3 regions of the Jeongeupia sacculi genome follow, and region 3 is predicted to be linked to each of the others. Evidence: predicted binding sites of a transcription regulator. Region 3 holds the regulator's gene; each other region holds the start of a gene.
What was found. The regulator FNR, encoded in region 3, switches genes on or off when oxygen is low (the NO sensors DNR and NnrR bind a similar motif). The targets are predictions, from matches to a motif close to TTGATNNNNATCAA.
Positions count from the first base shown of each region.

Region 1 (2,267 bases), 1.4 Mb from region 3:
AGTGGGGAAGGGGCGGCTGGCATGGCGGTTGTAAGTAAAGGCAAAGAATTCAATGGTATCGCGTCGTACTAGGGTGCTTCAATTCGTTGAGAAGGCCGGAAAGCCTAGGCGGCTGCTTTCATCGGGCTGTCTTTTGCTTCGATCAGCGAGAGCCATGGCGATGTCATGACCGTGGTCACGATCGCCATCAGCAACATCGCCGAAAAATATGGCTCGGCAATCAGCCCGAGCTGGCGTCCCAGATTGAGCACGACCAGTTCCATCATGCCGCGGGTGTTCATCAGGACGCCCAGCGTCAGCGCCTCGCGCCGCGGCATTCGTGTCAGCGCGCCGGCCAACAGGCAACCGCCGACCTTGCCGATCACCGCCACCAGCGTCATCAACGCGGCCAGCCACCACAGCCCGCCTGCCAGCAGCGGGCCGAGGTCGGTCGAAAGCCCGATCGCGGCAAAGAAGCACGGCAGCAGCCAGCGGCACGCCGGGCTCAGCCATTGTTGCAATTTAACAACGATGCGCGGATCGCGCGGCAGCAGCAGACCGACGGCAAAGGCGCCGAGCAGCGCGTGCAAGCCCAGCCAGGCGCTCGCCGCGGCCGATGCGGCGACGTAGAGCGCGAGTTCGAGCGCGGCGCGGCGGCTGCGTCCTTCAGCCAGCGCACGGCCGATGACGCCAAGGCGTTGCCGCACCGGCCCGGCCAAGGCAAGCACGTAGCCGACGGCGACGCCGAGCTGCAGCAGGCCGAGCGGATCGTGTTGCGGCATCCACGCGAGCACCAGGGCGGCGAGCAGCGCCCAGCTCAGCGCATCGGTCAGCACCGCGCACGCCAGTGCCTGCGCGCCGATCGCCGTATCGCCCAGCCCGCGCTCGGCAACGATGCGCGCCAGCACCGGCAGCGCGGTCATGCCGCTGGCGAGCGCGATAAAGGCCAGCGGCATGGCCGGCAGCGGCGCACCGAGTCGCTGCGAGGCATACCACGCCGCCAGCGCGCCGAGCGCCATCGGCAGCGCGAGGCCGAGCTTGGTCGCCAGCAGCACGGCGCGTGGACGCTGGCGCACGCTGCCCAGGTCGAACTCGGCACCGAGCAGGAACAGAAACAGCACCGCGCCGAGATCGCCGGCCTTGGCGATCGGCTTGATCGTCTCGGCGGTGAAAACAAGTTCGCCCAGACTGGGGAACCAGCCGGTCAGCAGCGTCGGGCCGAACAGCAGGCCGGCACCGATTTCGCCGATGACCGCGGGCTGGCCGCAGCGGCGCGCAAGGGCGCCGCCGACGCGGGTGGCGAGCAGCACCAGGATCAGGGCGGCGAACAGGGAAATCAGGGGCATGGCGTGAACACACAAGGGAGTGGCGGCGATTCTATGCGATTTGCCGGCGATCGCCGCGCCGCGCGTGATGGGCACAGGGTAAAAAGTGACGTAGTGAATGTTGACTGTAATCAACTAACTTGCAGGGCCGGAGCGGATAATTCGGAATCATTCTCTTTTCTATTGAAGATCGAGGCTTGCCATGACCCTCACTCTCTCGCAGTTACTGCCGCAGAATCCGGCCCGCGTGAACGTGGTCGGTACCACCGCCGAACTGACCCACCGCCTCGCCGCGCTCGGCTTGCGTCCCGGACGCGAGGTCGAAGTGATCCGTCGTGGCTGGTTGGGTGGCCCGCTGCAGCTGAAGGTCGGCGGTACCGAATTCATGCTGCGCCGCGCCGAAGCGGCCTTGATCGAGGTGAGCGAGTTGCACGTTGTGGCTGCGGTGCAGCCAAGCACCGAGCTTGCAGCATGAAGCGCGTCGCTCTGGTCGGGATGCCCAATACCGGCAAATCCACGCTGTTCAACCGCATCACCGGCGGCAATGCCCGCGTTGCCAACTGGCCGGGGCTGACGGTCGAGCTGGCCAGCCATCGGGTGCTGTTGGGCGGCAATATGGTGCAGTTGGTCGATTTGCCGGGGATTTACGACCTGACCGGTGGCGCCGAGGATGAACAGGTCGCGCAGCGTTTCCTCGCCGACACCGAGCTCGACGCGGTGCTGCTGGTGCTGAACGCCACCCAGCTCGACCGGCAACTGGCCTTGGCGCTGCAACTGAAATCGGTCGGCGCGAAGCTGATCGTCGCGCTGAACATGGCCGACGAGGCCAAGCGCGGCGGTTTCGATATCGATACCGACGCGCTGGCCGAGGTGCTCGGCAGTCCGGTACTGAAAATCAGTGCCAAATACGGTCACGGCATCGACGGTCTCAAGGCGCTGCTTGCCTCTAGCCTCAAGGGCGAG
Region 1 is NZ_AP024094.1:3,325,598-3,327,864, forward strand. It holds gene JLC71_RS16050 (cation:proton antiporter) at 105-1,325, opposite strand; gene JLC71_RS16055 (FeoA family protein) at 1,507-1,779, shown strand; gene feoB (ferrous iron transport protein B) at 1,776-2,267, shown strand, end outside.
Region 1: JLC71_RS16055 (FeoA family protein) is a predicted target of FNR. The motif match lies at 1,426-1,439, and genes of this name have one in related genera.

Region 2 (2,267 bases), 400 kb from region 3:
CGCACACGACGAAGAACTGGGTGTTCTACGTCACCAAGGATGGCTGGGATCAGACGCAACCGTTGAAGTGGGGCGATCTGGAGAAGTTCTGCGAACTGGGTAACACCGCTGCAGATAGCACCAAGCGCTATCACCTGACTTGCCCGCTGCCCAAGAACAAGACCGGCGCGCATATCATCTACAACACGTGGCAGCGTTCCGATAGCGCCGAAGCTTTCTACTCGTGCTCCGACGTGCGTTTCTCGGCCGTCGCATCCAACTACAAGGAACTGGGGCAGATTCGCGCCTCGCAAGATCTTGCTTCGGACACCAAGGTCACATTGCGGCTGTTTGATGCCAATGGCGGGGATCTTGAGTCCATCAGCGCGGTCATGAGCTGGGACAGCGTCACTGGTGCGGAAATGTTCCGCGCGGCTAACTGGCCGTACTATCTGGCGAAGGCGATCAACAGTGCGTCGCGTTACATCGTGGCCGGGATTCTTAACAGCGGCGGTGCTGTGGTGCCGGAGACGAACGCGACGACCAACCGCATCTACTCGCGTGACGGCAAGTCGTATACCTATGCGATTGATGTCGCCGGCGCAGTAGTGCCGACTCCTGTGCCGACGCCGACGCCGACGCCGACGCCGACGCCGACGCCGACGCCGACGCCGGCTCCTACCCCAGCGCCAACCCCAGCGCCGACTCCGGTTCCAACGCCAGCGCCGACCCCAGCTCCGACGCCAACCCCATCGTCGAACTGCGCTGCAGCCTGGAGTGCTGGTACGACCTACGCAAACCCGGGCAGCGCAGTCAGCTACCTCGGCCACAACTACAAGAACAAGTGGTGGACGGTCGGAGATGATCCGACCAAGTCCGGTCAGTGGGGCGTGTGGCAGAATCTCGGCACCTGCAAATAAGTCTTCGCCGAAGCTGTACGCAAGCCCTCCCGTGTGGGGGGCTTTTTTCATTTGACCAGGCGTCTTGGAGCAGTTTTGAATTTGTCTTAAATCAAATTTGTTTTATAATTTCAGGAAATACTGAAAATACAGGAATCACTGGAATGATGTCGCCGCTCACCGAGCGTTTCGTGTTGCATTTTGGCGAGATGGGTAGCCGCTGGGGGGTGAACCGCACCGTCGGGCAGATCTATGCCTTGCTGTTTCTTTCGGTCAAACCACTGAATGCCGACGAAATCGGCGAAGAGCTGGGATTTTCGCGTTCCAACGTCAGCATGGGCTTGAAGGAGCTGCAGGCTTGGCATCTGGTGCGGCTGCTGCATCAGCCGGGAGATCGGCGCGAGTACTTTGAAACGCCCAAGGATGTCTGGGAGATTTTCAGAACCTTGGCCGAAGAGAAGCGGCGCCGCGAAATTGAACCTACCTTATCGTTATTGCGTAGTGCTTTGCTCGAAACCGCGCAGGACGATGCCGAGCGCCATGCCCAAGCGCGCATGCGCGAGATGCACGCGCTGATCGAGATGACCACTGGCTGGTTCGACGAGGTGCAGCGCCTTTCGCCCGATACCTTGCGCAAGCTGATGCTGCTGGGAGCCAGAGTGACCAAGCTGCTGGAAATGGCTGACCGCCTTCGTCTGGGTGGCGGCAAGGAGGCGCCATGAAACGCCGCACCGGTTTACCCCTGTGGCTGGAAATCACCGTGATTCTGCTGATCAAGTGCCTATTGTTATATGGCGCCTGGAAGCTGTGGTTTGCCGAGCCGATGGCCAAAAACATGACCGTTCCCGATCGTGCGATCAACCAGCAGTTGCTGGGTGGATCGACCACGATGCCCGCCAATTTACCCTCTTCTGGAGATACCGATGTTACCCGTCGCTGATGTGGTGGAGCTGTCACGGCTGCAGTTTGGCCTGACTGCCATGTTCCACTTTCTGTTTGTGCCACTCACGCTGGGGCTATCGTGGATTCTGGTGATCTGCGAATCGGTGTACGTGATGACCGGGCAACAGGTCTACAAGGACATGACCCGGTTCTGGGGCAAGCTGTTCGGCATCAACTTTGCCATGGGCGTGACCACCGGGATCACGCTCGAATTCCAGTTCGGCACCAACTGGGCCTATTACTCGCATTACGTCGGCGACATCTTCGGTGTGCCGCTGGCGATCGAAGGCTTGATGGCTTTCTTCCTTGAATCGACCTTTGTCGGTCTGTTCTTCTTCGGTTGGGACAGGCTTTCAAAAGGCAAGCATCTGCTGGTGACCTTTCTCGTCGCCCTCGGCTCCAATCTGTCGGCGCTGTGGATTCTGATCGCCAATGGCTGGATGCAAA
Region 2 is NZ_AP024094.1:1,709,709-1,711,975, reverse strand. It holds gene JLC71_RS08095 (lytic polysaccharide monooxygenase) at 1-899, shown strand, start outside; gene JLC71_RS08090 (GbsR/MarR family transcriptional regulator) at 1,043-1,600, shown strand; gene cydP (cytochrome oxidase putative small subunit CydP) at 1,597-1,818, shown strand; gene JLC71_RS08080 (cytochrome ubiquinol oxidase subunit I) at 1,802-2,267, shown strand, end outside.
Region 2: JLC71_RS08090 (GbsR/MarR family transcriptional regulator) is a predicted target of FNR. The motif match lies at 981-994, and genes of this name have one in related genera.

Region 3 (2,267 bases):
ATCAGATCACAATCGGCATGGGTCGAGTAGCCTTGAAAGTTGCGGTGCAGCCGGCCGTGGCGCTGCGCCACCGCGAGCTCATCGTCGGGCAGCGCAAAGTGATCCATACCGATGTAAAGGTAGCCGGCCGCCAGCAACTGCTCGATGCTCGCCTGCAGGATATCGAGCTTGACCTCGGCCGAAGGCAGATCATGGTCGTTGATCCGCCGTTGCGGCATGAATCGCGTCGGCATATGCGCGTAATTGTAGAGTGCAATACGCTCCGGCCGGATATCGATCACCCGCGCCAAGGTGTCATGCACACGAGTCGGCGTTTGCAGCGGCAGCCCGTAGATCAGGTCAAGATTGATCGAACGAAACCCGGATGCCCTCGCGGCATCGATGACCGCCCGGGTTTCTGCCTCGCTCTGCACCCGGTTTACTGCCTGCTGCACAGCGGGATCGAAATCCTGCACCCCGACACTCATCCGGTTCAGTCCCAGCCTTGCAAGCAACTGCACCGTCTGAACCGATACCTTGCGCGGATCGATTTCGATCGAGAACTCGCCCTGCGGCTCAAGTTCGAAACGAGCACGTATCGCCGTCATCAACCGTTCGAACTGCACATCCGAGAGGAAAGTCGGCGTGCCGCCGCCAAAATGCAATTGTTTGACGCGGGGCTTGTACGGCAGCACCGCACACTGCAGATCCATTTCTTGCTCAAGATAATCCAGATAGCGTTCGGCGCGGCTGCGATCCTTGGTAATGATCTTGTTACAGGCGCAGTAGTAGCAAATGGTGTCGCAGAACGGAATGTGAAAATACAGCGACAAGGGATGGGTGAGCGTTCCCGGTTGCAACTGCGCCAGTCGACCAAGATAATTCCCGGGCGCCATTGCGCCGAAACGGTCTGCAGTCGGGTACGATGTGTATCGCGGCCCCTTGCCGTCGTGCCGCTGGATCAGCGCACGGTCAAATTCGATTTGTTGATGTGTCATTGTGGGCGCCTGGTGGTATTTTGCTCGGTTGTGCTCTAACGCAAGCTTGCCGATAATCAACGTATGCAATCTTGATGGCGATCAATACCCAATTATCCGGCTAACGGTAATCGGTCAGCCCGCCGTCATTGCCCACCTACCAGCTGAGCGCCGCCATGCAACAAGCCCTTCAGTCTCGCGATATCACCTTCAAACAACTGCGCCAAGCCTGCTCGAACTGCAGCTTGCGCGAACTCTGCCTGCCCAATGAGTTGAGCGCTGAGGAAATGAAGCAAGTCGACGAACTGATCGGCCAGGGCAAGCCGATCAAGCGCGGCGAAGCGCTATACCGGGCCGGCGAACCTTTTCGTGCGCTGTACGCGGTTCGCGTCGGCTTCTTCAAGACCAGCGTGGTATCTGAAGATGGCCGTGAACAGGTCACCGGCTTTCACATGAGCGGCGAGCTGATGGGCATGGATGCCATCAGCGCCGATCATTACACCTGCGACGCCGTCGCCCTGGAAGACAGCGAAGTGTGCGAACTTCCCTTCGAAGAGATGGAAGCGCTGTCACGCAAGGTTCCGGTGCTGCAGCGCCATTTCTATCGGGTGATGAGTCGGGAAATCGTCCGCGATCACGGCGTCATGCTCTTGCTGGGCAATATGAAAGCCGAAGAACGCATCGCGGCCTTCCTGCTGAATCTGTCGCAACGGTTCCAGGTACGCGGGTATTCGTCGATGAGTTTTCACCTGCGCATGACGCGTGAGGAAATCGGCAGCTACCTTGGCCTAAAACTTGAAACAGTCAGCCGCACGCTGTCCAAGTTCCAGGATCAAGGCCTGATCAAGGTACAAAACCGGCTGATCGAATTGCACGACGTTGATGGGCTCAAACTGCTCGTCAACAACTGCCAAAGCTGATTGCCGGTGGCGCCTTCCATTCTGGTTCTGGCGCCGCCAACGCTGATCGACCTGCTCCGGGCCCGTACTGAAGAACGTTTCGCGGGCGGGATCAGCTGGTTTTCGCTCGCTGCGCCACCCGCATCCGCAGACCTGCACGCCGCCGGCGTGATCGTGCTGATCAACGTCAACCTCGATGATTTTTCACAATGGCGGTGCCGCCTTGGCGAACATGTGCCACTCGTGGATATGGTCGCGCATGGTGACCCGCAACAGGCACGGCAGCATGGCTGGATGATCGGCGCCGGCGGCCCGAGCGGTGCGGTTCAAGCGGCTACGCGACTACTTGATGCGCTATCACCATCAAGGCCTCGCGCCTGGCTGCATCTTGGCAATGCCAGTGCAGGGGCCT
Region 3 is NZ_AP024094.1:1,310,134-1,312,400, forward strand. It holds gene hemN (oxygen-independent coproporphyrinogen III oxidase) at 1-977, opposite strand, end outside; gene fnr (fumarate/nitrate reduction transcriptional regulator Fnr) at 1,133-1,876, shown strand; gene JLC71_RS06095 (hypothetical protein) at 1,883-2,267, shown strand, end outside.